DNA from 4 places in the Sodalis sp. RH15 genome. Region 1 is predicted to be linked to each of the others. Evidence: predicted binding sites of a transcription regulator. Region 1 holds the regulator's gene; each other region holds the start of a gene.
What was found. The regulator PurR, encoded in region 1, represses purine synthesis genes. The targets are predictions, from matches to a motif close to CANGCAAACGTTTGCNTG.
Positions count from the first base shown of each region.

Region 2: the regulator PurR is predicted to act here: its motif matches at 4,773-4,790, upstream of gcvT (glycine cleavage system aminomethyltransferase GcvT).
Region 3: the regulator PurR is predicted to act here: its motif matches at 2,794-2,811, upstream of gltB (glutamate synthase large subunit).
Region 4: the regulator PurR is predicted to act here: its motif matches at 3,338-3,355, upstream of purE (5-(carboxyamino)imidazole ribonucleotide mutase).

Region 1 is NZ_CP178738.1:3,274,195-3,281,647, forward strand. Features, by position in the region: tRNA gene ACL2XO_RS14915 (tRNA-Val) at 208-284, opposite strand; tRNA gene ACL2XO_RS14920 (tRNA-Val) at 293-369, opposite strand; gene ACL2XO_RS14925 (MATE family efflux transporter) at 536-1,909, opposite strand; gene ACL2XO_RS14930 (riboflavin synthase subunit alpha) at 2,162-2,815, shown strand; gene cfa (cyclopropane fatty acyl phospholipid synthase) at 2,917-4,068, opposite strand; gene purR (HTH-type transcriptional repressor PurR) at 4,496-5,512, opposite strand; gene ACL2XO_RS14945 (YnhF family membrane protein) at 5,712-5,801, shown strand; gene ACL2XO_RS14950 (C40 family peptidase) at 5,827-6,723, opposite strand; gene ACL2XO_RS14955 (hypothetical protein) at 6,805-6,984, opposite strand; gene ACL2XO_RS14960 (Grx4 family monothiol glutaredoxin) at 7,116-7,453, shown strand, end outside.
Region 2 is NZ_CP178738.1:1,230,879-1,238,331, forward strand. Features, by position in the region: gene ACL2XO_RS05815 (YecA family protein) at 112-693, shown strand; gene pepP (Xaa-Pro aminopeptidase) at 776-2,089, shown strand; gene ubiH (2-octaprenyl-6-methoxyphenyl hydroxylase) at 2,093-3,271, shown strand; gene ubiI (FAD-dependent 2-octaprenylphenol hydroxylase) at 3,300-4,529, shown strand; gene gcvT (glycine cleavage system aminomethyltransferase GcvT) at 4,951-6,051, shown strand; gene gcvH (glycine cleavage system protein GcvH) at 6,074-6,481, shown strand; gene gcvP (aminomethyl-transferring glycine dehydrogenase) at 6,572-7,453, shown strand, end outside.
Region 3 is NZ_CP178738.1:966,696-974,148, reverse strand. Features, by position in the region: gene arcB (aerobic respiration two-component sensor histidine kinase ArcB) at 1-1,195, opposite strand, end outside; gene ACL2XO_RS04515 (TIGR01212 family radical SAM protein) at 1,298-2,236, opposite strand; gene gltB (glutamate synthase large subunit) at 2,929-7,389, shown strand; gene ACL2XO_RS04505 (glutamate synthase small subunit) at 7,400-7,453, shown strand, end outside.
Region 4 is NZ_CP178738.1:1,783,893-1,791,345, reverse strand. Features, by position in the region: gene cysS (cysteine--tRNA ligase) at 220-1,605, opposite strand; gene ppiB (peptidylprolyl isomerase B) at 1,974-2,468, shown strand; gene ACL2XO_RS08345 (UDP-2,3-diacylglucosamine diphosphatase) at 2,480-3,208, shown strand; gene purE (5-(carboxyamino)imidazole ribonucleotide mutase) at 3,448-3,957, shown strand; gene purK (5-(carboxyamino)imidazole ribonucleotide synthase) at 3,954-5,030, shown strand; gene ACL2XO_RS08330 (NADP-dependent isocitrate dehydrogenase) at 5,111-7,342, opposite strand.

The DNA.
Region 1 (7,453 bases):
TTAGGCGTCAAAAAGCGACTTTTTTGGCATATACGCAAAATTTTGTTATCAACTATTGTACATATGTACTACGGAATTAACTCATGTCCCACCGTCCCATGTTACAAATATATTAAAGCATCGGCGCAAACGGCCTGATGATGGGGGTGAGATGGAAGTTTAAACGGAAAAAAGGGTTAAATCAGAAAAGAAAGGAAACAATGGATATGGTGCGTCCGAGTGGACTCGAACCACCGACCCCCACCATGTCAAGGTGGTGCTCTAACCAGCTGAGCTACGGACGCACTAAGGATGGTGCGTTCTAATGGACTCGAACCATCGACCCCCACCATGTCAAGGTGGTGCTCTAACCAACTGAGCTAAGAACGCATACCGGACAACACTGCCAGTCTGACAGCGGGACGAATATTAACGGGCATTATCAACCCTTGCAAGGGGAAAAACCGTTTTTTCCCCGCCAGGTCATCCAACTGCCGACGTAATGTGCAGGAAGCCGTTTTTTTGTCCACGCCGGGACGCGTTGCCGGCGATGGTTTCAGCGCGCCGCGCGGTGGAGAATCTGCAGCGGCGGCTGACGTTGCAGCCAGCGTATGCGCATTGACATCATGATTGCCGCCGAGGTCAGGCCGATAATAAAACCTATCCAGAAACCGCTGGGGCCCATAGCGGGGACCGCATAGTCCGTCAGCGCCAGAACATAGCCGCAGGGCAGGCCCAGCAGCCAGTAAGCGGTAAAAGTGATAAAAAATATCGACCGGGTGTCTTTGTAACCGCGCAGGATGCCGTTGCCAATGACCTGGATTGAGTCGGAAATCTGATAAAGCGCCGCCAGGGACATCAAATGCGATGCCATGCTCACTACCGCCGGGGTGGCATTATACCAGCTGGCGATATGCACCCGGAACCGGTAGGTGAGTATCGCCGTCACGCAGGCCAGCATCACACCGGCGGCCAGGCTGGTCCAGGCGGCGACCCGCGCTTCGTCCACCTTGTTTTCACCCAGGCGGAAACCCACGCGGATCGTGGCCGCCACCCCGATTGACAAGGGCAGTACGAACATCAGCGCGCTGAAGTTCAGGGCGATTTGATGACCGGCTACGGACACAATGCCCAGCGGCGTCACCAGCAGCGCCACCACGGCAAACAGCGTCACCTCGAAAAAGAGCGAGGATGCCACCGGCAATCCCAGCGAGCACAAACGCCGCAGGGTCGGCCAGTGCGGCAGCACGATAGCGACGGCGGTACGGAAATCCGCAAAGGTGCCGGCCCGGCGCACATACAGCCACATGACCCCAAACATAATCCAATACACCGATGCCGTGGCGATGCCACAGCCCACACCGCCCAGGGCCGGCATACCCAGCTTGCCGTAGATAAACACATAATTGATCGGGATATTAGCCGCCAGGCCGAGGAAACCGATGACCATGCCTGGCTTGGTTTTGGAAAGACCTTCGCATTGGCCGCGCAGCACCTGGAAAAACAGATACCCCGGCGCCCCCAGCAGCAGAAAATGCAGATAGGCGACGGCTTTTTGCGCCAGGGCGGGATCGACATGATGCATCCTGCCGATGACAAACCGGGAATGATACAAAAGGAACATAATCAGCAGCGAGACGGACAAGGCCAGCCAAAACCCTTGGCGCACTTGAAAGGCGATGCGATCGCGCCGGCCGGAACCGTTTAGTTGGGCAATGACCGGCGTCAGCGCCATGATAAGACCGTGGCCGAATAAAATAGCGGGCAGCCAGATGGAAGTACCGACGGCGACGGCGGCCATGTCGGTGGCGCTTACGGAGCCGGACATCACGGTATCCACCACGCCCATGGCGGTTTGAGCGATTTGCGCAAGGATCACCGGTAAGGCCAGCGACAATAATGTACGCGCTTCGAGGAAATACTTCTGCACGCAGGCACCTATGATGTTATGGATTAAAAATAATACAAGCTGCAGATAAATTAATGATTATGAGTGAATTTAAGCGGTAATTTATGCGGCGTTTCTGAGGCATAGTGTAATGGATTCCCTGCTTTATACCAGTGCAATAATGCACATTTTCCGTGCATAGCGTTTCGCCGCGGGAGGGTATTTGGTTTTCACCTGAAATTGGGGCAATATAATACCCATCTTTTTAAGGTGTCATTAAAAGAGGTCAAGGCCATGTTTACGGGTATTGTTCAGGGCACCGCGTCAGTGGTGGAAATTGATGAAAAAACCAACTTCCGCACACATTACATTAAACTGCCGCCGGCGCTGCTGGACGGGCTTGAGACCGGGGCATCGGTGGCCCACAACGGCTGCTGCCTGACGGTGAGCGCCATCAAGGGAGATGTGGCGAGCTTCGACTTGATGAAAGAAACGCTGCGCATTACCAACCTCGGGGAATTACAGGTGGGGGATGAGGTGAACGTGGAGCGTGCCGCTACGTTCAACGCCGAGATTGGCGGCCATGTCATGTCCGGCCATATCATGTGCAGCGCGGAAATCGTTAAAATCGTCACCTCGGAAAACAACCGGCAGATTTGGTTTAAAATGCCGGACAAGGAGTTGATGAAATATGTGCTGTACAAAGGCTATATCGGTATCGACGGCATCAGCCTGACCATCGGAGAGGTTGCCGCGGATAAATTTTGCGTCCATTTAATTCCGGAAACCCTCACCAGGACAACACTCGGCAAGAAACGCCTGGGAAACCGGGTGAATATTGAAATCGATCCGCAAATCCAGGCGGTTGTGGACACCGTTGAACGGGTTTTGGCGCAGCGGGAGGCCGCACTGGCCGTCGCTGCCGGACACGAAGTTAACATGAGGTAAAACGCTGTATCCCGACTGTCGGGATAGGGACGCCTTATTGCCCGCCCAGGGCAATAAGGCGTTGGAGCGGAAAGTCCAAAAGAACGTACCGCAATGGACGTTTAGCGGGGCACACGAATCCCGCCTTCAACCCCTTGCGGGCTGAACAATACCTGCCATAAATGGATGTTACGGGCGCGAAAAGCGCCGGCACAGGCATTCAGGTAGTAGCAGAACATCCGGAAAAATCGATCCGAGTAATTTCCCGATAACGTCGGCCAGGCGGCGAGAAAACGTTCATACCAGGCCATTAGCGTTTTGTCATAATCGGCACCGAAATTATGCCAGTCCTCCATAACAAAATGCTTCTCGCTGGCCCGCGCGATATGCTGCACGGAAGGGAGGCAGCCATTAGGGAAGATGTACTTGTCGATCCAGGGGTCCACGTTCATATCGGTCTGGTTGGAGCCGATGGTATGGAGCAGGAAAAGGCCGTCGCGTTTCAGGTTGCGATCAATGACGTCGAAATAGGTGGCGTAGTTTTTCGGACCTACGTGCTCAAACATGCCCACCGAAACGATACGGTCGAATTGCACGTTGAGGTCGCGGTAATCCTGCAGCGAGATAGTGACGTCCAAACCTTCGCAGCGATCCTGCGCCAGTTTCTGCTGTTCAGCGGAGATAGTCACCCCCTGAACCGAAACACCGTAGTTCTTGGCCGCATAAGCGGCAAGCCCGCCCCAGCCGCAGCCCACATCCAGCAGCGTCATGCCCGGTCTTAACTGCAGCTTTTCGCAGATCATCCTGAGCTTGTCCTGCTGCGCTTCCTCCAGGGTGGTGGCCTTGTTCCAATAGCCGCACGAATACTGCATATAGGGATCCAGCATCAGGCTGAACAGGTCATTACCCAAGTCATAATGCTCTTTGCCGACAATCCAAGCCCGTTTTTTAGACTGAAGATTCATGAGCCGCGCGGCGGCAACGCGCATAACATCCTTGAAATGCCGGGGAAGCTTATTTTCCAAACCGGCTCTTAAAACGCGCTGAAAAAAGATATCCAGTCGCTCGCATTCCCACCAGCCGTCCATGTAACTTTCACCCAACCCCAATGACCCGTCCTCTAGCACGCGTTTAAAAAATTCCGGGTTCTTGACATGAATATCAAACGGCCTTGCGCCGTTGATCTTTACACCTGCCTCAGCAAGCATTTCATGGATGATTCGATACCAAGCATTATCATGAAAGCTCAGGTCTTCAACACACGAGGAACTCATAGCTTCTCCATCACCTTTCTTCTGTTATAACCCCGTCAGGAAAAGCGTAGCCGATACCTGCGGGCTTTTATAATCATCCACGGGTATCCGTGGTGTCGGATGTACCACAATAAACAGAGGAATATAAAAAACACCAATAGACTGTTTGTCAGACGGGCGCTTCATAAATAGGATGACGCCATGTAAAAACACGACATTCTTTTAAAGCAAAATTATTAGACAACTCGTTATATTTGTTAACGATATTGAGTATAAGCCTGCATTCCGGTTTAGACAATAGCTGACAGAATAATGTATTTCACAGATAAGTTAATGATTTCCTATCGAAACAATAACTCATCAGGCACATTCGGCGGTATGAAATATATTATTACATTCGGGAGCGAATCACCTTTGATAAGGGGCTCAGGAGGCCGTGCGCCGCCCTTCAGGAGCGAAACGGGCCGTCGGCCACCGAACGGCGTACAATCAGGGCGGGATGCACTTCGATAATCCTGGCGTTTTCCCGTTTGCTGGTGATACGGTCCAGCAGCATGGTCAGCGCGGCCTCGCCCAGCTCTTCTTTGGGTTGATGAATGGTAGTCAATGACGGGGTAAAAAAGCACGAATTGCGCACATTATCATAACCGATAATTGAGATGTCATCGGGAACCTTCATGCCCATTTCATCAATGGCGCACATTGCACCCATGGCCATGATATCACCGCCGCAAAATACCGCCGTGGGCCTTTGCGGCCTGGACAGAATGAGTTTCATGGCCTGATAGCCGGATTCCGGTTCGAAATCCCCCTGCACAATCCATTGATGGGGAATGGCGATGCCGGCTTCTTCCAGGGCCCGCAGGTAGCCGCGATGACGGCCGCCCCCGGTATTGCGCGCCAGTTGGCCGGGTATGGCGCCGATATCGCGATGCCCCCTGGAAATCAGATAGCGGGTCGCCATGTAACCCCCGGCGAAGGCATTGTCGATAATGGTATCGGTGAAATCCCGGCGAGCTTCGCCCCAATCCATGACCACCATGGGGATATGGCGATACTCTTCCAGCATATTCAGCAACGGTTCGGGATATTCGGCGCACATCACCAGCAACCCGTCCACCCGTTTTTGCGCCAGCATCGCCAGATAGGCGCCCTGTTTGTTCAGATCGTTATGGGAGTTGCACAGCACAAGGGTATATCCCCGCACAAAACAGTGGTGCTCAATCGACTCGATAATTTCCGCGAAGTAGGGCGCTTCGCTTGAGCTGGCCAGCAGGCCGATGGATTTTGTGCGGTTGATCTTAAGGCTGCGCGCCACGTCGCTGGGGGAATAGTGCAGCTGCCCGATGGCCTCCAAAACGGCGATCTTGGTCTCTTGCGCCACAAATCGCGTCTTATTGATGACATGTGACACCGTAGTGGTGGATACCCCGGCGCGTTTCGCCACGTCTTTAATGGTTGCCATGCGTGTAGAACTCCTGTACGCCGAAATAAATAAATCGCCAATTTTCCTTGATTCGGCACTAAAGTGAAAGCGATAAAGATAAATATGCTCGGGAGTTGCTGCCCGGCAAGCTTTTTTAATCGGGTTATGCGACACTGCTTACAACCTACGGGTGTAAAGATATCCCGTTCAGCGATAGGTGTAGTGATAAGGAGAAGTGATGAGCAGCGATTTCAAATTGTCATTAATGACCACGGTATTTTCCTTGCTGGTGATCATTGCGTTCAGCTTTACCGCGGTAATGAATTAAGGCGCCCAGGCGCCTTTTTTTCCTTTCAGCGAATGGTTTTCGGCGTCACGACCCGGCGGGCGCCGACATAGTGATCCGCCCAATAATCTTCATTCAGATAGCTGATGCGGATATCGCGGCCGGTGCGGGGGGATTCGATAAACCGTCCGTTGCCCAAATAAACGCCCACATGATCCGCCGCGCCGCGGTTGGTGATATGGAAGAAAACCAAATCGCCGCTTTCCAGATCGTCTTTCTTCACCGGCGCCGCATCGCGTAAATGGAACATTTCATTGGCGGTACGGGGCATATGAATCCGTACCACGTCCTTATAAGCATAATAGATCAGGCCGCTGCAATCGAACCCGGTATTGGGCGACATGCCGCCCCAGCGATAAGGCTTGCCCATCTGGGACATCAGCTTGTTCATCGCCGTCAATTTGGCATGCTGATAGCGTTTTTTGTGGCTATCGCTCATGATGATGGGTTGATCGTTGGCAATGAGATCGAGCGTGGCGCTTTCTTTCATCCGATGCCTGCCGTAACCCTTTTTGTAGCCTTTTTTCGGCGGGGTAAACTTGGCTATTTTTTTTGCGGGGGGCATTGGATGCAATTTTTTAACGTGGTTTTTTTCGACGGCCGGCTCTTTCGCTTTGGCGACGGGTAGGGAATGTAATTTTTTATTGCTGCTTTTTTCAGCAACGAGCTCTTTTGGTTTGTCTGTGCTATGACGGGTGATTTTCTGCTCGGTCACCGGTTTGCTTTTTTTGGTTATCTTCAACACCTCTTTAAGAGGTTTTCGTTTGCGTCGGTCACCTGTTTTAGCCGTACTGGACTGTGATTTTCGCTGGTCGGCATTGATACCGGCATTGGGCGCGGCATGCGCCAAATTGAAAAATAACTGAGTAAAAAGCAACACAAAAAGCGTAAAGCATAAACGCATGATTAACGCTATCCTCTGTGGCCCCAAAGAGGGGGTTATAAATGCCTCAAAGGAATTTAAGCTATTTACCCCTACTTTGCATCATGAATTATCATCATATTGTGAATAAACGTGAACGACTGCATATTTGTTGCATTCATCGGCATAATTTGGCGCAAAATTCAACAGTTTTTCAATTGTTAAAAAAGAGTTTGGCAGCCATGCCCCGGTGCCAGGTAAAAGGCCGCCTTTGGTGTTATCCTTTATTAAGGTGCTGCGCATCTTTGTCCGTGCGGGCTATGGCGGGCAAAAAAACGTTTATCTATTTATACGGTAATCGTTAGAATAGTGATTCTGAGCATAATCCCGCCCAGAGCAGATAAGGCCAGCTTATGGCTTGAGGAAGCGAGACAATGACGACGATTGAAAAAATTCAGCAGCAAATTGCTGAAAACCCGATTCTTCTTTATATGAAGGGCTCTCCGAAATTGCCTGGTTGCGGTTTTTCCGCGCAAGCGGTACAGGCGCTTTCCGCCTGCGGCGAGCGTTTCGCTTATGTGGATGTCCTGCAGAATCCGGATATTCGGGCCGAACTGCCGAAATTCGCCAATTGGCCGACCTTCCCGCAATTATGGGTGGATGGTGAACTGATTGGCGGTTGCGATATCATTCTTGAAATGTATCAGCACGGCGAGCTACAGCCGCTTATCAAAGAAACCGCGGTGAAATACGGTTCTCAGGAAGATCAGCC
Region 2 (7,453 bases), 2.0 Mb from region 1:
TCTATATAAAACAATCTATATAAAACAGAAGTTACAAGCCCTTTCTGGTATAGCGACGGACCTTGGTGGTAGCATAACACGAACTTATCCTGCCAACGACGATGAAAGCGCATGTCTATACAAAATACCTTGCCGGACTATGAAAATCTGAATCAGCTGCTTACCCAGCAGGCGGTGGCGTTAACGTCGGCGGAAATGCATGGTTTGATCAGCGGAATGCTGTGCGGCGGAAACCGGGACCACAGCTGGCAGACCCTGGTGCATGAGTTGACCAATGAAGGGCTGGCTTTCTCGCAGACCCTGGCGGAACCCTTGCGCCAGCTGCATGAGAGCACCGCCCACTCCCTGGAGGACGAAGAGTTCATGTTCCAGCTGCTGCTGCCGGATGACGAAAGTGCGACGGTGTTTGACCGGGTGGACGCCCTGGCGGGCTGGGTCAATCATTTCCTGCTGGGGCTGGGAGTTGTCCAGCCCCAGCTGGATAAAGTCAAAGGAGAGGTGCGGGAGGCGATTGACGATTTGCGTAATATCGGCCAGCTGGGTTATGACGAAGACGAAGATCAGGAGGAGTTGGCGCAATCCCTGGAAGAAGTCATCGAATATGTCCGTATGGCGGCGATTCTTTGTCATAATGATTTTACGCACCCGGAATCATCCGCGCCGCAGGAAAAACCCAAACCGACCTTGCATTGAGCCTTTGGCCCGCTCAGGTATCAGGCCGCCGGCACGGCGATAGCCGGTCAATACCATCACCATGAAAAGGCAGGAGAGAGTGATGACTCAACAAGAATATTTACGCCGTCGTCAGGCGTTGCTGGCAAAGATGTCTCCGGCCAGCGCCGCCGTAATTTTCGCTGCGCCGGAAGCGACACGTAATGCCGACAGTGAATATCCTTACCGTCAAAACAGCGATTTCTGGTACTTCACCGGCTTTAACGAGCCCGAAGCCGCGCTGATCCTGATTAAAAGCGATGAAACCCACCATCACAGCGTACTGTTCAACCGGGTGCGGGATTTAACCGCGGAAACCTGGTTCGGCCGCCGCCTGGGCCAGGAAGCCGCGCCGGCCAAGCTGGGGGTGGATCGGGCCTTGCCCTGGGATGAGATCAAAAATCAGCTGCACCTGTTATTGAACGGCCTGGATGTGGTGTATCACGCGCAGGGGGAATATCCGTTCGCCGACGAACTGGTGTTCAATGCCCTGGCAACGCTGCGGCGCGGTTATCGCCAGCAGTTAAAGGCGCCGGCTACGCTGACTGATTGGCGTCCCTGGGCACATGAGCTGCGCTTGTTCAAATCGGCGGAAGAAATCGCCGTGATGCGCCGCGCCGGTGAAATCACCGCCCTGGGCCATACCCGCGCTATGCGGGCCTGCCGGCCGGGCATGTATGAGTATCAGCTGGAAGGGGAAATCCTGCACGAATTCAACCGCCACGGCGCGCGTTTCCCCTCTTATAACACTATTGTCGGCAGCGGTGTGAACGGCTGCATTCTGCATTACACCGAAAATGAAGCGATCATGAAGGACGGCGATCTGGTGCTGATTGACGCCGGCTGCGAGTATCGGGGCTATGCGGGGGATATCACCCGGACCTTCCCGGTGGGCGGCAAGTTCAGCGCCGAACAGCGTGCCGTCTATGATATCGTGCTGGCGTCGCTGAATGCCTCGCTGGCGCTCTTCAAACCGGGCACCAGTATCCGCGACGTGACCGAGGAAGTGGTGAAAATCATGGTAACCGGCCTGGTGAAGCTGGGGGTCCTGAAGGGTGAGGTAACCACCCTGATCGGCCAGCAGGCCCATCGGCGTTTCTTCATGCACGGGCTGAGCCACTGGCTGGGGATGGATGTCCATGACGTGGGGGATTACGGTACGCCCGAACGGGGCCGGATCCTGGCGCCGGGCATGGTGCTGACCATTGAGCCGGGCATCTATATCGCTCTGGATGCAGACGTGCCTCCAGCCTATCGCGGTATCGGCATCCGCATCGAAGATAACATCCTCATTACCGAACAGGGCAACGAAAACCTTACCGATTCGGTGGTGAAGGATCCGGACGCCATCGAAGCGCTAATGGCGGCGGCGCGCTAATTCATGACGGTAATCATCATTGGCGGCGGCATGGCCGGCGCCACCCTGGCGCTGGCATTGTCCCATCTGACCGGGGGGCGGCTCGACATCGATCTGGTGGAAAGCGCCGCTCCTGAAAGCCATCGCCACCCCGGCTATGACGGCCGGTCCATTGCCCTTGCCCAGGGGACCTGCCGGCAATTAACCGCTATAGGCGTCTGGCCGGCGCTGATGCCCGGCGCTACCGCCATTACCCAGGTGCAGGTCAGCGATCGCGGCCACCTCGGTAAGGTGCGGCTTGACGCCGGGGATTACCGGGTGCCCGCGCTGGGTTACGTGGTGGAGCTGCATGACGCGGGGCAGCGGCTGTTTTCGCTGTTGCGCCGGGCGCCCGGCGTCAGGCTGCATTGTCCCGCCACCGTCGCCACCCTGACCCGGCGCCGGGACGATGTGGAAGTGCGGCTGGATAACGGCGGAGTATTAACCGGCCGGCTGGCGGTGGCGGCGGACGGTTCCCATTCTCCCGTGGCCCGGCAATGCAATATCCAGTGGCGGCAGCAGGATTACCGGCAACTGGCGGTCATTGCCAACGTTTCCACCGCCATGCCCCACCGGGGCAGGGCCTTTGAGCGCTTTACCGAACACGGTCCGCTGGCGTTACTGCCCTTGTCGGGGGGACGCAGCGCGCTGGTCTGGTGCTTGCCCGAGTCACGGCGGGAAGAGGTCGGCGTCTGGGATGACGCCCGGTTCCGGGAGGCGTTGCAGACGGCGTTCGGCTGGTCCCTCGGGCGGATTGTTACCGTGGGGCAACGGCAGATTTATCCCCTGCACCTGCGTACCGCCTCGCATCATATCTCCCATCGCCTGGCGCTGGTGGGCAATGCGGCGCAAACCCTGCACCCCATCGCCGGGCAGGGGTTCAATCTGGGGTTGCGCGACGTGATGACCCTGGCGGAGACGCTGGCGGACGCGGCGGGACAGGGGCTCGATCCCGGCGGCTATGCGGTATTGCAGCGCTATCAACAGCGCCGGTTGCCCGATCAGTCCGGAACGGTAGGCATTACCGACGGGCTAATCGACGTGTTTGCCAACGGACACCCGCCGCTGGTGATTGCCCGTAATCTGGGGCTGCTGGCCATGGCGCATTCACCCTGGCTGCGGGACACCCTCGCGCGACGCACCCTGGGCTGGGTGGAGCGTTAATTTCCGGCCTTCAACAAGGACTTCAGCTATGCAAGCATTCGATGTGGTGATCAACGGCGGCGGAATGGTGGGTTTGACCCTGGCCTGCGGTCTGCAGGGCAGCGGCTTGCGCGTCGCGGTGGTGGAGCAGCGGATGCCGGAAGCGATTCCCCCGGCCGAAAGTCCGGCGCTTCGGGTCTCCGCCATCAATGCCGCCAGTCAGCGCCTGTTGCGGCATGTCCGGGTATGGGACGATATCGTCGCGGTGCGCGCCACGCCCTACCGGGGCATGGAAGTCTGGGATAACGACAGCTTCGGTAAAATCGCCTTTGACGGCGGTCCCTTGGGATTCGAGCAGCTTGGGCACATTATCGAAAATCCGGTCATCCATCAGGCACTGTGGCGCCGGGCCGCCGGGTTATCGGATGTCGAGCTGTTTTGCCCGGCGTCGCTACGGCAAGTAGCCTGGGGCGAAAACGAGGCGTTTATTACCCTGGATGACGATCGGATGCTGACCGCCCGACTGGTGGTGGGGGCGGACGGCGCCGATTCCTGGCTGCGGCGCTATGCCGATATTCCGCTGACTTTCTGGGATTACCAGCATCATGCCCTGGTAGCCACCGTGCGTACCGAGCGCCCCCACGGCGGCATCGCCCGCCAGGCGTTTCACGGCGACGGAATTCTGGCGTTTCTGCCGCTGGCGCAGCCCGATGTCTGTTCCATCGTCTGGTCCCTGCCGCCGGAGTCGGCGGAGCAGCGGCGGCAAATGCCGGCGGAGCAATTCACCGCGCAATTGGCCCGGCACTTTAATCTGGCCCTCGGTTTATGCACGCTGGAAAGCGAACGGTTGACATTCCCCCTTACCGGCCGCTATGCCCGGGATTTCGCCGCGCACCGTCTGGTGCTGGTGGGAGACGCGGCGCATACCGTCCATCCGCTGGCGGGGCAGGGGGTGAATCTGGGATTGATGGATGTGGCCGAATTGCTGTCTGAACTGCAGCGATTGCAAATCGCCGGCAAGGATATCGGCCATTATGCCTATCTGCGCCGCTATGAACGGCGCCGCAAGCACAGCGCCGCCGTTATGCTGGCGGGCATGCAGGCCCTGCGTGAGCTGTTTGACGGCAATAATCCCCTCAAAAAATGGGTTCGTGACGCCGGATTGCGTTTAGCGGATACGCTGCCCGGTGTAAAACCGCGCCTGATCCGGCAGGCCATGGGGCTTACCGAACTGCCGGCCTGGCTGGATGAAGACGCCCGTTCGACTGAAAAAATCTAATCCAAGGGTTTTTTTTCATTATTATTTCTAATCCGAAGCCTCGGCAAAACGTATTCCAACAGCGTTTCGTCGGGGTTTTTTGTTATCAAATTTTGCGTTGAGGTCCTCCGATTTACCGTTTGTGCGCCGTTATAATCCCTTTGTCAGCATATCATGCTGATGAGGCGGGGAGCGTCGTTTAACATTATACTTCCCGGCGGGATAATTTAATTTATGGTTTCCCCCTGGATTAGGTGGTAACTTCTGGCAAAAGGTATCGTTTGCGCCGATGGAAGCCTATTTTTCGTATAGGTCGAAAGCGTCGGCGCCTTCCAGGACATTTGTTGTATAGCCTCAATAATTCGAGTTGCAATAAAGCCAATGTAATGCAACGTGAAGCATGGCGGTTATATCGTCTGAATTGACCACAAAGAGAGAAAAGATGGCCCAGCTGACATCGCTGTACGAACAGCACATCGCGTGCGGCGCAAAAATGGTGGATTTCCATGGCTGGATGATGCCGTTGCATTATGGTTCGCAACTGGAGGAGCATCACCAGGTCCGCCGGGACGCCGGCATGTTCGATGTTTCCCATATGACCATCATCGATCTCCAGGGATCCCGCACCCGTGAATTTTTGCGCTACCTGCTGGCCAATGATGTGGCAAAGCTGACCCAGCCGGGCAAGGCCCTGTACACCGGGATGCTGAATGCGTCCGGCGGCGTGATTGACGATTTGATCGTTTATTTCCTGGCTGAAGAGGATTTCCGCCTGGTGGTGAATTCCGCCACCCGCGAAAAAGACGTTGCCTGGGTCACGGACCATGCCGAACCGTTTAATGTCCGGGTAACCGTGCGTGACGATTTAGCGTTGATCGCCGTGCAGGGACCGCAGGCCCAGGCCAAGGCGCGGACGCTCTTTACGCCCGAGCAGCTGGCGGCGGTGGCCGGTATGAAGCCCTTTTTCGGCGTGCAGTCGCAGCATTTGTTTATCGCCACTACCGGCTATACCGGCGAGGCGGGCTATGAAATCGCCCTGCCGAAAACCCGGGTGGAGTCGTTCTGGCAACAATTGCTGTCAGCCGGGGTCAAACCCTGTGGCCTGGGAGCGCGGGATACCCTGCGCCTCGAAGCCGGCATGAATTTATATGGGCAGGAAATGGACGAAAGAATTTCGCCCCTGGCCGCCAACATGGGCTGGACCATCACCTGGCAGCCGGAAGACCGTGATTTTATCGGCCGTGAGGCGCTGGAAGCCCAGCGCCGCGCCGGCACCGAACAGCTGGTGGGCCTGGTGCTGACCGAAAAAGGGGTGCTGCGCAACGAACAAACGGTGCATTTCACCGACAGCAACGGCAACCGGCAGACGGGGATCATCACCAGCGGCTCCTTTTCCCCGACGCTTGGGGTCAGTATTGCCCTGGCCCGCGTACCCGCCGGTATCGGCGAGCAGGCTATAGTATTAATCCGTAACCGCGAAATGCCGGTTAAGGTGACCAAACCCGGTTTTGTCCGCGCCGGTAAACCGGTCGTTCAATTTTAACTTTGCGAGAGTGAGGATGGCGATGAGCAGCAGCGTGCCTAAAGAACTAAAATACACCACGTCCCATGAGTGGGTCCGTGACGAGGGCGAAGGCGTTTACAGCGTCGGTATCACCGAACATGCCCAGGAGTTGCTGGGAGACATGGTATTTATCGATCTGCCGGAAGTGGGCGCCGAATTCGCCGCCAGCGATGATTGCGCCGTGGCGGAGTCGGTAAAGGCCGCTTCGGATATCTACGCGCCCATCAGCGGTGAAATCGTGGCGGTGAATGAAGAGCTTGAAGCTTCGCCGGAGCTGGTGAACAGCGCGCCTTATACCGAAGGCTGGCTGTTTCAAATCAAAGCCGCCGACGAGAGTGAAGTAGCCGCATTGCTCGATGCCGATGCCTATGAGGCCACCCTCGACGAAGAAGACGACGAAGACGAATAACCGCCGCACGGCCCCGGTGAACCATCCGGGGCTTTTCCCGACCCGTTTGTGATTTCCCCCGTCCCATGCCCGATGCAGGAATTGTAGTTTATGACCCAGACTCTCAGCCAGCTTGAACACCATGACGCGTTTATACAGCGCCATATCGGCCCTTCCCCGGAACAGCGGGCGCATATGCTTTCAGCCGTCGGCGCCGCCACTCTGGACGCGCTGATTGGCCAAATCGTTCCCGCGGATATTCAGCTTTCCGCCCCGCCGGCGGTGGGCGAGGCCGCCACCGAAGCCCGGGCGCTGGCTGAGCTGAAAGCCATTGCCGGCCGGAACCGGATCTGCAAAACCTATATCGGCATGGGCTACAGTGCGGTCATCACCCCGCCGGTGATTTTGCGCAACATGCTGGAGAACCCGGGCTGGTATACCGCCTATACGCCTTACCAGCCGGAGGTGTCGCAGGGCAGACTGGAAGCCTTGCTGAATTTTCAACAGCTGACGCTGGACTTGACCGGCCTGGATATCGCTTCCGCCTCGCTGCTGGATGAAGCCACCGCGGCGGCGGAAGCCATGGCGCTGGCCAAACGCGCCAGTAAACTGAAACAGGCCAACTGCTTTTTTGTCGCCGACGATGTGCACCCGCAGACGCTGGATGTCGTGCGCACCCGGGCGCGCACCTTCGGTTTCGATCTGGTGGTGGGACAAGCCGAAGCGGCGCTTGAACAGCCGGGGGTATTCGGCGTCTTGCTGCAGCAGGTAGGCACCACCGGAGAGCTCCATGATTACCGCGAACTGCTGGCGGCCCTGAAAGCCCGTCGGATAGTCAGCTGCGTGGCGGCGGACATGATGGCGCTGGTGCTTTTGGCGGCGCCGGGGGCCCAGGGGGCCGATGTGGTGTTCGGTTCTTCCCAGCGTTTTGGCGTACCTATGGGGTACGGCGGACCGCACGCGGCATTTTTCGCCGCCCGCGACGAGGTGAAA
Region 3 (7,453 bases), 2.3 Mb from region 1:
ACCGGGTACCGTCGGCGACGATATTGCGCGGCAGCGGCTCCTGGGCGTCCATCACCAGCTTCAGCCCTTTGGGCTGTACCAGCAGACCGGAGAGGTTCTCCAAATCCACCAGGAAGGCGGTGAAGTCCAGCGGCTGGTTATCCAGCTGGACGTGGCGGCGCTCCAGTTTGTCCATTTCGATAATATCGTTGAAAATATTTCCCAGGGTAATGGCGCTGACGTGCACGGTTTTAAGGTAATTGAGCTGTTCTTTGTTGAGGTCGGTATCCAGCAGAATACGGCTTAACCCTACAATGCCGTTAAGGGGCGTACGCAGCTCGTGGCTGATGGTAGAGATGAAGGTGGTCTTCTCCCTGCTGGCGTTCTCCAGCGCGTCCTGGTAGCGCTTACGCTCGGTTATATCGCGGCCAAAACCCATTAGCCCATGCCGTTTGCCCACGCGATCGTAAAACGGCACCTTGCGCAGCTCGAAGCAGGCCCGGCGCCCGTCAGGATAGACCAGCCACTGTTCATAGGTCAGCGAGACGTTATGGCGGAAGACCTTTTCGTCGGTCTCAATGACTTTATCGGCAATTTCCGGTCCGTAAACGTCCTTGGGCGTCAGGCCTATCAACTGCTTCTCGCTTTTACCCACCAGCAGCTCCATTGCCCGGTTGCAGCCGGAGAATTCTTTATTTTCATTGCGGTAATACACCAGGTCGGGAGAGGCGTCCAAAAAAGAACGCAGCAGGGAGGATTGCTGTTCAAGCTCGATTTGCGCCTGTTCACGGCGCGCCATTTCTTCGGTCAGCTTGTTCAGCGCGCCCTGGCGGGCGTCTTCGGCTTTTTCGCGATCGGCGATTTCCTGGTTCAGTTGCGCGATATTTTCCTGCAACTGCTGATTAAGCAGTAAATCGCGGTTGCGCATCTCTTCGAGCTTATCCACCAGTCGGGCCAGCCGCTGGCGCGACTCCTCAAGCTGTTCCACCACCACCGAAAGGAAATATACCGCCCAGGGCGTTATCAGCAGGCCGAAAAAGATTGATCGCACCACGTCGATGCTTTCCACTTCCCCGCGCAATAGCATGGTGACGGCCATTTGCACAATCATCGCCAGCACCACCAGCGCCGACGCCAGCAGGAGCGAGAACCGCACCAGCCCTAATTTCACCATCAGATCGACGTAATATTGCGCCAGCAGGCGGATTTGCTTCATAGCGGTTTCCTTAAGTAGCATTAGGGTCAATGATACCTCAAAAAACAGTTTTTTAGCGAAATCCGCGGCTTGAGGTTGCCTGATAGGAAAGAACCTCGCAGTTTATGATAAGCGCGGCTTCATCCCTTGATAGGGTGTGCCGAGGGCGGCGCCCTGGGGACCGTTGGCCAACAGGTCCTGATAGATGGCATTCATGCCGGTGAACGTGTTTTCGCACCATAACGGTGCAAGCAGCGTCGGACGGCGGGCGCTGGCGCTGATGCGGTGAAACAGCACCTCAGGCGGTGTGCGACGGATCAATTCGCCGGCCAGGGCAGTGTAGTGTTCCAGCGTCAACACCGGTAACCGTCCCGCCCGCCAGGCGGCCGCCATGGTGCTGCCCTCCACCACCAGCAGCGGGTGCAGTTTCAGGCCGTCTACCCCGGCGGCCAATACCTTTTCCAGCGTATCCCGGTTGTGGGCGATGTCTTCTCCCGGCAAACCTATGATCAAATGGGCGCACACTTGCAGTCCCCGCTGGCGGGCCAGGACGGCGGTGCGCTGGTAGCAGGCGAAATCATGACCGCGATTGATCCGGTGCAGAGTTTTATCCTGTGCGCTTTGCAACCCCAGCTCCAGCCAGACTTCATACCCCTGCTGCCGGTATTCCGCCAGTAAATCCAGCACCGCCGGCGGGACGCAGTCGGGACGGGTGCCGATACAAATACCGACGATATCCGCCTGTTCCAAGGCCTGCCGGTAGAGCCGATCGAGTTCGCGCACTTCTGCATAAGTACTGGTATAGGCCTGGAAATAGGCCAGGTAGCGTTTTGCCCGATCGATACGGCCTGTCTGTTCGGCGAACTGCTCGGCCACGCTCAGGAATTGCCGATTTTCATCGGCAAACGAGGCAACATTGCAAAAAGTACAGCCGCCCCGGCCCAGGGTCCCGTCACGGTTGGGACAGCTAAACCCGCCATGCAGCGAGAGTTTATAGACCTTCTGTCCATAGCGGCGCAAAAGATCCCCGCCAAACATATTGACTACTTGCGGCAACTGCATATTCTTTACATCCGGTTCGGGTATGGCCGTTAATGCTAGCGGAATTATCATCTTTGCATGATGATATCGATCAAAGCCCCCTGCAGCCGCCGCCAAAGAAGCATAATTATGCAATAATAATGAGAAATAAATCATACCTGCTATGATTAATATTTCTTATTCGAGCCGGGTGGCTTATTCAAATAGTCACTAATTTGTAAAAACAGAGACATAATGGGCAAAAACACTCCATATCAGCATATCCTGCTATTAAAGCTGTCCGCCCTAGCATGGTGCAGAGATCCAATGGCTGCACTATAGTGCGACAGCGCATGATTGGCAGGGGATGATTTGCAGGGATAATGGTTATTAAATAGCTATTAAGTTATTTCTAATCATATGGTTAATCGTGTTTTGGCCCTAACCGGGACGGTCGACGGGCATATTTGACCTGCGTGGTGTTTCTCGTTAATTTGGAAGGCCGCTGGAAGAATTCCGGCGGGGCTGACGACGCGTCATAATTATGCAGTTAATGAGATTCCTTCTTAAAGCAAGTCGTTTATCATGAGTAAGACCGCCACGATAAGGTTTTCGCGGAGCGGGCCAGCGGTAAAACAGCGTGTTGACGCGTTTGATCCGCTGCCGCTCGATATTGATACGCCTGTTCGCAGTAGGTTGTAAGAGTCACCTGGAGCCTGGGGAGGTCCATGAATATGTTGTACGATGAATCCCAAGTAAAAGACAACTGCGGCTTCGGCCTGATTGCCCATATCGAAGGCGAGCCCAGCCATAAAGTGGTGCGTACTGCAATTCATGCGCTGGCCCGTATGCAGCATCGCGGCGCGATCCTGGCCGACGGCAAGACCGGCGACGGCTGCGGCTTGCTGTTGCAAAAGCCGGATCGGTTCTACCGCATGGTGGCGCAAGAGCGCGGCTGGCGTTTGGCCAAGAACTATGCGGTGGGCATGATTTTCCTCAGCCAGGATGAAGAGGAAGCCCGCGCCAGCCGGAAGATAATGGAAGAGGAACTGCAAAACGAAACGCTGTCCATCATCGGCTGGCGCGAGGTTCCCATCAATCCGGACGTGTTGGGTGATATCGCCCTCTCCTCCCTACCCCGCATCGAGCAGATTTTCGTCAACGCCCCGGCCGGCTGGCGCCCGCGCGATATGGAACGCCGTCTGTATGTGGCGCGCCGCCGCGTGGAAAAACGGGTGGTTGACGACAGCTTTTATGTTTGCAGCCTCTCGAACCTGGTGACCATTTATAAAGGCCTGTGCATGCCGGCGGATTTGCCGCGTTTTTACCTGGACCTGGCGGATCTGCGGCTGGAATCGGCCATTTGCCTGTTCCATCAGCGCTTCTCCACCAATACCGTGCCGCGCTGGCCGCTGGCCCAGCCTTTCCGTTATCTGGCCCACAACGGCGAGATCAATACCATCACCGGCAACCGTCAGTGGGCGCGGGCCCGTGCGTATAAGCTGAAAACCCCCCTGATTCCGGATTTGCAGGACGCCGCGCCGTTCGTCAATGAAACCGGTTCGGACTCCAGCTCGCTGGACAATATGCTGGAACTGTTCCTCAGCGGCGGCATGGACCTGATTCGCGCCATGCGCCTGCTGGTGCCGCCGGCCTGGCAGAACAATCCGAACATGGATCCGGAGCTGCGCGCCTTTTTCGATTTCAACTCCATGCATATGGAACCCTGGGACGGACCGGCCGGCCTGGTGATGTCCGACGGCCGTTTCGCCGCCTGCAACCTGGATCGCAACGGCCTGCGTCCGGCGCGCTATGTCATCACTACCGACAAATTGATCACCTGCGCGTCCGAGGTCGGGATCTGGGACTACCAGCCGGATGAAGTGGTGGAAAAGGGCCGCGTCGGACCCGGCGAACTGATGGTTATCGATACCCGCAACGGGCGCATCCTCCATTCGGCGGAAACCGATGACGATTTGAAAAGCCGCCATCCCTATAAAGAGTGGATGGAAAAGAATGTCCGTCGCCTGACGCCGTTTGAAGAGCTCGCCGACGACCAGGTAGGCCATCGCGAACTGGACGACAGCCGGCTGGCCAGTTATCAAAAACAGTTCGGCTACTCTAATGAAGAGCTGGATTCCATTTTGCGCGTGCTGGGGGAGAACGGCCAGGAAGCCACCGGCTCCATGGGGGACGATACCCCGTTCGCCGTGCTGTCCAGCAGGCCGAGGGTGATTTACGATTACTTCCGCCAGCAATTCGCCCAGGTAACCAACCCGCCTATCGACTCCCTGCGGGAAGCCCACGTCATGTCCCTGGCCACCTGTATCGGCCGGGAGATGAACGTATTCTGCGAAGCGGAAGGACAGGCGTTCCGGCTGGCCTTCAAATCGCCGATCCTGCTCTATTCCGACTTTACCCAGCTCACCACCCAGGAAGAGAGCCACTATCGCGCCGACAAGCTGGATATTACCTACGATCCGACGCAGCGGAATATGCAGCAGACCCTGCTGGCGATGTGCGACGAGGCGGAAGAGAAAGTGCGCCAGGGGACGGTACTGCTGGTGCTAAGCGACCGGCTGATTTCCCCGACCCGGCTGCCGGTGCCCGCGCCGATGGCGGTGGGCGCCATACACACCCGCCTGGTGGAAAAAAACCTGCGCTGCGACGCCAATCTGATCGTTGAAACCGCCAGCACCCGCGATCCCCATCATTTCGCGGTGCTCATTGGCTTCGGCGCCACCGCCATTTACCCGTATCTGGCTTATGAAACCCTGGCGGCCCTGATCGACAACGGCACCATCGAAAAAGATTACCGTACCGTGATGCTGAACTATCGCAACGGCATCAATAAGGGCCTGTACAAGATCATGTCCAAAATGGGCATTTCCACCGTGGCCTCGTACCGCTGCTCCAAACTGTTCGAGGCGGTGGGTCTGCATCGCGACGTGACCGATTTGTGTTTCCAGGGCGTGGTAAGCCGTATCGGCGGCGCCGACTTCAGCGATTTCGAACAGGATTTGCTGAATCTGTCCAAACGCGCCTGGCTTAAGCGCAAGCCGCTGGATCAAGGCGGTCTGCTGAAATATGTCCACGGCGGTGAATATCACACCTATAACCCAGACGTGGTTAAAACGCTGCAAAAAGCGGTGCAAAGCGGCCTGTACAGTGATTATCAGCAGTATGCCAAACTGGTGAACGAGCGTCCGGTGGCCGTACTGCGCGATCTGCTGGCCATCAAACCCAACGGCCAGGCGGTTACCCTGGATCAGGTGGAACCGGCGGAAAATCTGTTTAAACGGTTCGATACCGCTGCCATGTCCATCGGGGCGCTGAGCCCTGAAGCCCACGAATCCCTGGCGCAGGCCATGAACGGGCTGGGTGGTTTCTCCAACTCCGGCGAGGGTGGCGAAGACCCGGCCCGCTACGGCACCAATAAGGTGTCGCGGATCAAGCAGGTGGCGTCGGGCCGTTTCGGCGTGACGCCGGCCTACCTGGCCAGTGCCGACGTTATCCAGATCAAGGTGGCGCAGGGCGCCAAGCCCGGTGAGGGCGGCCAGTTGCCTGGAGATAAGGTCACGCCCTATATAGCCCGCTTGCGCTACTCGGTGCCCGGCGTCACGCTGATTTCGCCGCCGCCCCATCACGATATCTACTCCATCGAAGACCTGGCGCAGCTGATTTTCGATTTGAAGCAGGTGAATCCAAAGGCCCTGGTATCGGTCAAACTGGTTTCCGAACCCGGCGTCGGCACCATCGCCACCGGCGTGGCGAAGGCCTATGCAGATTTGATCACCATTGCCGGCTACGACGGCGGCACCGGCGCCAGCCCGCTCTCCTCGGTAAAATATGCCGGCTGTCCGTGGGAACTGGGACTGGTGGAAACACAGCAGGCCCTGGTGGCAAACGGCCTGCGCCACAAAATCCGTTTGCAGGTGGACGGCGGGTTAAAGACCGGCCAGGATATTATCAAGGCGGCGATTCTCGGCGCGGAAAGCTTTGGCTTCGGTACCGGCCCTATGGTGGCGCTGGGCTGTAAATATCTGCGCATCTGCCATCTGAACAATTGCGCCACCGGCGTGGCGACCCAGGACGAAAAATTGCGGCGCGATCATTACCGCGGTCTGCCGGAGCTGGTGACCAACTACTTCCATTTCATTGCGCAGGAAACCCGCGAAATGATGGCGGAACTAGGGGTGACCCGGCTGGTGGATCTCATTGGCCGCACCGATTTGCTGCTTGAGCTGGACGGTATTTCCGCCCGGCAGCATAAGCTGGACTTGTCGCCGCTGCTGCAAACCGCGCAGCCGCATCCCGGCAAGGCGCTCTATTGCACGGAAGGCAGCAATCCGCCGTTTGACAAAGGCCTAATGAATAAAACTCTGCTGGAGCAGGCCATGCCCCATGTGGAAGCCCGGCAGAGCAAAACCTTCTATTACGACATACATAATACCGATCGTTCGATGGGCGCTACGCTGTCCGGCGCCATCGCCGCGCTGCATGGCGATCAGGGCATGTCCGCCGATCCCATCAAGGCGCATTTTACCGGCACCGCCGGCCAGAGCTTCGGCGTTTGGAATGCCGGCGGCGTGGAGCTGACCCTCACCGGCGATGCCAACGACTATGTGGGTAAAGGCATGGCCGGCGGCAGCATCGTCATCCGCCCGCCGGTGGGTTCGGCGTTTCGCAGCCACGAAGCGACGATTATCGGCAACACCTGCCTGTACGGCGCCACCGGCGGCAAGCTGTTCGCCGCCGGACGGGCCGGAGAACGCTTTGCCGTGCGTAATTCCGGTGCGATTACCGTGGTGGAGGGCATTGGCGACAACGGCTGTGAATATATGACCGGCGGCATTGTGTGTGTGCTGGGCCGCACCGGCGTCAATTTCGGCGCCGGCATGACCGGCGGATTCGCTTATGTGCTTGATGAGACGGGAGAGTTCCGTAAACGCGTCAATCCCGAACTGGTGGAAGTGCTGGATGTCGATCAGTTGGCTATCCATGAAGAGCATCTGCGCGGCCTGATTACCGAACATGTGCACTTGACCGGTTCGCACCGCGGGGAAGAGATCCTGGCGGATTGGCCGGCCTGGGCCTCCAGGTTTACCCTGGTAAAACCGAAATCAAGTGATGTGAAAGCATTGCTGGGTCACCGTAGCCGTTCCGCAGCGGAACTACGCGTACAAGCGCAGTAAGAGGTTAATAATGAGTCAAAATGTTTATCAATTTATCGACTTGCAGCGTGTGGATCCGCCGAAA
Region 4 (7,453 bases), 1.5 Mb from region 1:
CTCTTTCATGCAACGTGCTTAGATCAACGCCAGGGGCGGCAATCCGGGGACCGGTCACTTGATCCCCCCGGACCCCATAGCCGCCGGCATATTCCCCTACCCCTCCTGCAATAGTGAAATAATACCTCCCAACGGGTCCATACCATTGACCAACGCCTTAGAAGGCCGTTGCGCGATAGCGGCCGGCTTGGGCCTTCTGGCGCGTTTTCGTTCGCCTTTCTAGCCGCGGCGCCAGATAGTGCCCTGAGCACTGTCTTCCAGTACGATACCCATGTCGGTGAGCTGTTTTCGCGCCTGGTCCGCCAGGGCCCAGTTTTTCTCTTTGCGGGCATCATTACGCTGTTTAATCAGGGCTTCAATCTGTGCGGTTTCGTCATCGTCGGTTTGGGCGCCGTGCTGCAGAAACTGTTCCGGGTCCTGGGACAGCAGGCCGAGAACATGGCCCAACTGGCGCAACGCGGCGGCCAGCCCCGCGGCTTCCTGGGGATTCTCCGCCTTGAGGCGGTTGACTTCCCGCGCCATTTCGAACAGTACCGAGTAGGCTTCCGGCGTATTGAAATCATCGTCCATGGCGGCAACGAACTGCGCCAGGAAAGCTTCGCCGCCCGCCGGGGGGGTTTGGGGATCGGCGCCGCGCAGGGCGATATAAAGACGTTCGAGGGAGGATCGCGCCTGCTTGAGGTTTTCCTCGCTGTAGTTCAATTGGCTGCGGTAATGTCCCGACATCAGGAAATAACGCACCGTTTCGGCGTCATAATATTTCAGCACATCGCGCACGGTGAAAAAATTATTCAGGGATTTGGACATCTTTTCCCTGTCCACCATCACCATGCCGGAATGCATCCAGTAGTTCACATAGGGCCCCTCATGGGCACAGGTGGACTGGGCGATTTCATTTTCATGGTGGGGGAACATCAAATCCGATCCGCCGCCGTGAATATCAAAGTGGTTACCGAGCTGTTTGCAGTTCATGGCCGAACATTCGATATGCCAGCCCGGGCGGCCTTGCCCCCAGGGTGAAGGCCAACTGGGTTCGCCGGCCTTGGACATCTTCCACAGCACGAAGTCCATGGGGTTGCGTTTGACGTCGGCCACTTCCACCCGCGCGCCGGCCTGAAGCTGTTCCAGGTCCTGGCGCGACAGCTCGCCATAGGACGGGTCGGTATCCACGGCAAACATCACGTCGCCGTTGGCGGCGATATAGGCGTGTTCCTTGCCGATGAGCGTTTCCACCATTTCGATAATATCCGCCATGTGGAACGTGGCGCGGGGTTCGCTGTTGGGGCGCGCGATATTCAGCTTATCGAAATCCCGATACATCTCGCCGATCATTCTGGAGGTGAGCTGTTCTATGGTTTCTTTATTTTGCGCCGCGCGGTGAATAATCTTGTCGTCGATATCAGTGATATTTCGCACATAATCCACTTCATACCCTTTGAAGCGCAGGTAGCGGGTGACGACGTCGAAAGCCACGAAGGTCCGGCCGTGGCCGATATGACAAAGGTCATAAACAGTGATACCGCACACGTACATACCGACTTTTCCGGCATGGATAGGTTTGAATTCCTCTTTTTGTCTGGTCAGGGTATTAAAAATCTTCAGCATCTACATTCATTCCATGGTAGTAACAGGTACGTGTGCATACCGACAGGTTTAGACAGATTGTTCATGCAACGGGGTATTGAACCCTGAAGACGTTGGGAATGCAAGACCAGGCGCCAAGCGAGCACGGAGGACTATGCCACGGACTATGCCATGATCGAAAAGCAACCGTTTTGCGGGGGATTTGGCCGGACATATTAACAGAAACCGGTGTTATCTGCTGTGTATGCTGACTCCACGCCGGACTTATGTTATAAATTCGGTCTGTTTCCCTGGCAGTGAATATACCCGTCATCTTTCACGTTGCCGCCTTGCTGCAACATGAAATCAATAGGGTATAACTCCTTTTCTGACTCGTAGGACAACTATTTATGGTCACTTTCCACACTAATCACGGCGATATCGTCATTAACACTTTCGCCGACAAGGCACCGTTAACCGTCGAGAATTTCCTGAATTACTGCCGTAGCGGCTTTTATGATAATACCATTTTCCATCGTGTCATTAACGGTTTTATGATTCAAGGCGGCGGTTTTGAGCCAGGCATGGCGCAAAAAGCCACCAAGGCGACCATCAAAAACGAGGCCAACAACGGTTTGAAAAACAACCGCGGCACGCTTGCAATGGCGCGGACCAACGATCCCCATTCCGCCACCGCGCAGTTTTTCATTAATCTGGTGGATAATGACTTTTTGAATTTCCGCTCTGAAAATGCCGACGGCTGGGGCTATTGCGTTTTCGCCGAAGTCTCCGACGGCCTGGACGTGGTGGATAAAATCAAAAATGTCCCCACCGGCCGCAGCGGCATGCATCAGGATGTGCCTAAAGAAGATGTCATTATCACCAGCGTGACGGTGGAAGAATAAACACTGCTGCAATGGCGACTTTATTTATTGCGGATCTTCATCTAAGTCATAAAGAACCGGCGATCACCGCCGGTTTTCTGCATTTTTTACAGCGGCAAGCGATCCACGCCGACGCGCTCTATATCCTGGGCGACCTGTTCGAGGCCTGGATAGGGGATGACGATCCCGCGCCGCTGCATCGCGAAGTCGCCGCGGCGCTGCGCGCGCTGCATAAAAAGGGCATCCCGTGCTTTTTTATCCACGGCAACCGTGATTTCCTGCTGGGCCGGCGTTTCGCCGATGCCTGCGGCATGATCATACTGCCCGAAGAGCAACGACTGGATTTATACGATCGCCGAATCCTTGTTTTGCACGGGGATACCCTGTGTACCGATGATGTCCGCTATCAGCGTTACCGGCGGCGGGTCAACCGGCGTTGGCTGCAGCGATTATTCCTGGCATTGCCGCTGCGCTGGCGCCTGCGTATCGCCGATCGGATGCGCGCCGGGAGCCGACAGGCCAACCAGGCAAAATCCCCGGAGATCATGGATGTCAACCCGCAGGCGGTGGCCGCCGTCGCCGAGCGCCATGGAGTGGACTGGCTGATTCACGGCCATACCCACCGCCCGGCCATCCACATCCAGCCACTGTCCTCGGGCCAGCTCCATCGGGCGGTGCTCGGCGCCTGGCACCATCAGGGCTCCATGATCAAGGTCAGCCGGGAAAGTATCGAACTGATTGAATTCCCCTTCGAGGGCTAGCCGGCGCAAAATTCTTTCCTCCCATACGTCAGCTATGTCTGAAACAGGTGCTGGGAATGTTATCGGCGCCTCTTTTCCATTGGTCCGCGTTAGGTGATATATGTGATCTATAATTCTGCTTTAACAGGATACGCAACCGTTTTCCTCGCCCGTGACACATGATATGCTCTACGCCCTCTTTTACCGGCATCCCGGCGTGACGGGGGTCGTTTTAGCGCAACCACAGGAGCATTCCGTCCATGCAAGCCAATCCTGCCCCGGCAAAAATCGCCATCGTGATGGGATCCAAAAGTGACTGGGGAACCATGCAGTTCGCCGCGGACATTCTCACTTCCCTGCAGGTCTCCTTTCAGGCGGAAATCGTCTCTGCGCACCGTACACCGGATAAGCTGTTTGAATTTGCCCAGGGAGCGGCGGCGGCGGGTTTTCAGGTGATCATCGCCGGGGCGGGGGGCGCGGCCCACCTGCCGGGCATGCTGGCGGCCAAAACCCTACTGCCGGTGCTGGGGGTGCCGGTACAGAGCGCGGCGCTGAGCGGCGTGGACAGCCTCTATTCCATTGTGCAGATGCCTCGCGGCATACCGGTGGGCACCCTGGCCATCGGCAAGGCCGGCGCCGCCAATGCCGCATTGCTGGCGGCACAGATACTTGCTTTGCATGACCAGGCGTTGTCGGACCGTTTGGCGGCTTGGCGGCAGGCGCAAACCGACGAGGTTCTGGCCCATCCCGATCCGCGGGAGGACGCATGAAACCGGTTTGTGTTTTAGGCAACGGCCAACTGGGGCGCATGCTGCGTCAGGCGGGCGAGCCCCTGGGCATACAGGTATTCCCGGTGGGCCTGGACGCGGAGCCTGAATCGGTGCCGTTCCAGCAAAGCGTGATTACCGCTGAAATCGAACGCTGGCCCGAAACACCCCTGACCCTGGAGCTGGCGCGCCATAAGGCATTCGTTAACCGGGATATATTCCCGCGGCTGGCGGATCGCCTGACGCAAAAACAATTGCTGGACCAGCTCGGGCTGTCCACCGCGCCATGGGAAGAGCTCAGCGGGGCGGCGCAGTGGCCGCAGGTGTTCAATTCCTTTGGTGATTTGGCTATCGTCAAACGCCGCGTGGGCGGTTATGACGGACGCGGCCAGTGGCGGCTCACTCCCGGCGAAGAAGCCGGCCTGCCCCAGGATTGCTATGGCAGCTGTATTGTGGAACAGGGCATCCCCTTCTCCGGCGAGGTGTCGTTAATCGGCGCCCGCGGGTTTGACGGCAGCAGCGTTTTTTATCCGTTGACCCATAATCTGCACCAGGACGGCATCTTGCGCGCCAGCGTCGCGCTGCCGCAGCCGGACGCCGCATCGCAGCACCGGGCTGAGCTGATGCTGTCGGCCATCATGCATGAACTGGATTACGTCGGCGTGATGGCGATGGAGTGTTTTATTCTCGGCGATGACTTGTTGATTAACGAGCTGGCGCCGCGGGTGCATAATAGCGGCCACTGGACGCAAAACGGCGCTTCAATCAGCCAGTTCGAGCTGCATTTGCGGGCTATATTGAATTTGCCGTTGCCTAAACCCGTGATCACCGCGCCGTCGGTGATGGTGAATTTGATTGGCACCGGCGTCAACGAGGGCTGGCTTAACGATCCTCTGGTGCATTTACATTGGTATGAAAAAGAGGTCAGGCCCGGACGCAAGGTGGGCCATCTTAACTTCAACCATCCCGATCGGAGCGTTTTGCATCGCAGCCTGACGCGGCTGGCGCCACAGTTGCCAGAGGAGTATCAGCGCGGGCTGCATTGGGCACAGCTTCGGCTGGCCGAGCTGCCCTGAATCCTGACCGTCGGTCAAAAAAAGGCCCCAATACAGCGGGCCTTCCCTATTACCGTCCTACTGAAGCCAGCCCGCTATATTCAGGCCATTACCGCCTTTATCGCGTTGTTCAAGGTGGCGCTCGGGCGCATAGCCTGGCTGGCCAGCGCCGGATCCGGGTGATAATAACCGCCGATATCAACCGGTTTGCCCTGCACCTGGTTCAGTTCCGCGACAATCTGCTGTTCGTTGTCGGCAAGAGCAGCGGCGAAGGCGGCGAATTGCTGTTTCAGCGCCGGGTCTTCGTTTTGCTCCGCCAGCGCCTGCGCCCAGTACAGCGCCAGGTAGAAGTGGCTGCCCCGGTTATCCAGTTCGCCGGTCTTGCGCGACGGCGATTTATTGGTATCCAGGAATTTACCGTTGGCCTGATCCAGGGTTTTCGCCAGGATTTTCGCCTTGGGGTTATTGCCGGCGATGCCGACGTGCTCCAGTGATGCCGCCAACGCCAGGAATTCCCCCAGCGAGTCCCACCGCAGGTGATTTTCCTGCAGGAATTGCTGGACATGCTTCGGCGCCGAGCCGCCCGCGCCGGTCTCGAACAACCCGCCGCCGGCCATCAGCGGCACGATGGACAGCATCTTGGCGCTGGTGCCCAGCTCCATGATGGGGAACAGGTCAGTGAGATAATCCCGCAGCACATTGCCGGTGACGGAGATGGTGTCTTTACCGGCCCGGATGCGATCGAGAGAGAAGCGGGTGGCTTCCACCGGCGACATGATGCGGATGTCCAGGCCGGAGGTGTCGTGATCCTTCAGATAGCGCTGCGCTTTTTCAATCATTCGGGCGTCATGAGCGCGGGCCGGATCCAGCCAGAACACCGCCGGGGTATTTGATTCGCGGGCCCGCGTCACCGCCAGCTTCACCCAATCGCGGATCGGCGCGTCTTTGGCCTGGCACATACGCCAGATATCACCGGCTTCAACATTGTGTTCAAGCAAGACCCGGCCGGATTCGTCGGTCACCCGCACCACGCCGTCCGTCGGAATCTGGAAGGTCTTGTCATGGGAGCCGTACTCTTCGGCCTGCTGGGCCATCAGGCCGACGTTGGGCACCGTGCCCAGGGTAGTGGGATCGAAGGCGCCGTGCTGTTTGCAATCGTCGATGACCACCTGATAGATGTCGGCATAGCAGCGATCGGGAATCACTGCCTTGGTGTCGTGCAATTGACCGTCGGGTCCCCACATTTTGCCGGAATCGCGGATCATCGCCGGCATGGAGGCATCCACTATCACATCGCTGGGCACATGCAGATTGGTAATGCCCTTATCGGAATTCACCATCGCCAACTGAGGGCGTCGGGCATAGAGGGCGTCGATATCCTGCTTGATGGCTTGCTGTTTTTCCGCCGGCAGGGCGTTGATTTTGGCATACAAATCGCCGATACCGTTATTGGCGGAAAAGCCCAGGGATTTCAGGTCGTCAGCGTAGCGGTCCAGCACATCTTTAAAGAATTCGCTCACCGCGATGCCGAACATGATGGGATCGGAGACTTTCATCATGGTGGCTTTCAAATGCAGCGACAGCAGCACTCCCCGGCGCTTGGCGTCCTGAATCTGCTCATCGATAAAGCTGCTCAGGGCCTTTTTGCTCATCACCGATGCATCGATAAGCTCAGCGGCTTTTACCGCCGTCTTCGCTTTCAGGACCTTGACGGCGCCGTCTTTGCCCACCAGCTCGATTTTAACGCTGCCGTCATGGTCGATAAGCGCCGTTTTTTCGCTGCCGTAAAAATCACCGGCGGTCATATGCGCCACATGGGTTTGGGAATCGGCGGACCAAGGGCCCATGCGATGCGGATGTTTGCGGGCGTAACTTTTCACCGACAGCGGCGCGCGCCGATCGGAGTTGCCTTCGCGCAGAACCGGATTCACCGCGCTGCCCTTGATTTTGTCATAACGTGTTTTGGCATCTTTTTCCGCATCGGTCTTCGGCTCATCCACATAGTCCGGAACCGCGAAACCCTGCTCCTGCAACTCTTTAATGGCGGCCTTCAGCTGCGGCAGCGAAGCGCTGATATTGGGCAGCTTGATAATATTGGCCTGCGGCGTGACGGCCAATTGGCCCAGCTCCGCCAAATGATCGGAGATGCGTTGATGGACCTGCAGATTTTCGGGGAAGTTGGCAATTATGCGGCCGGCCAGCGAGATATCGCGCGTTTCCACGGCGATGCCCAATGATTGGGTGAACGCCTGAACGATTGGCAGCAGGGAATAGGTCGCCAGCGCCGGCGCCTCGTCAGTGAGCGTATAGATTATTTTAGACGTTGTGGACATTTATTATGTTAACTCCTCAAACCGTATTTTAGTATGACGCCTGGCCGTTACTGTGCAGTAGGCGTGCGGTGGCTGTCAACCTGGTTGTCACTTGCCTGGGGATTTTTTGTT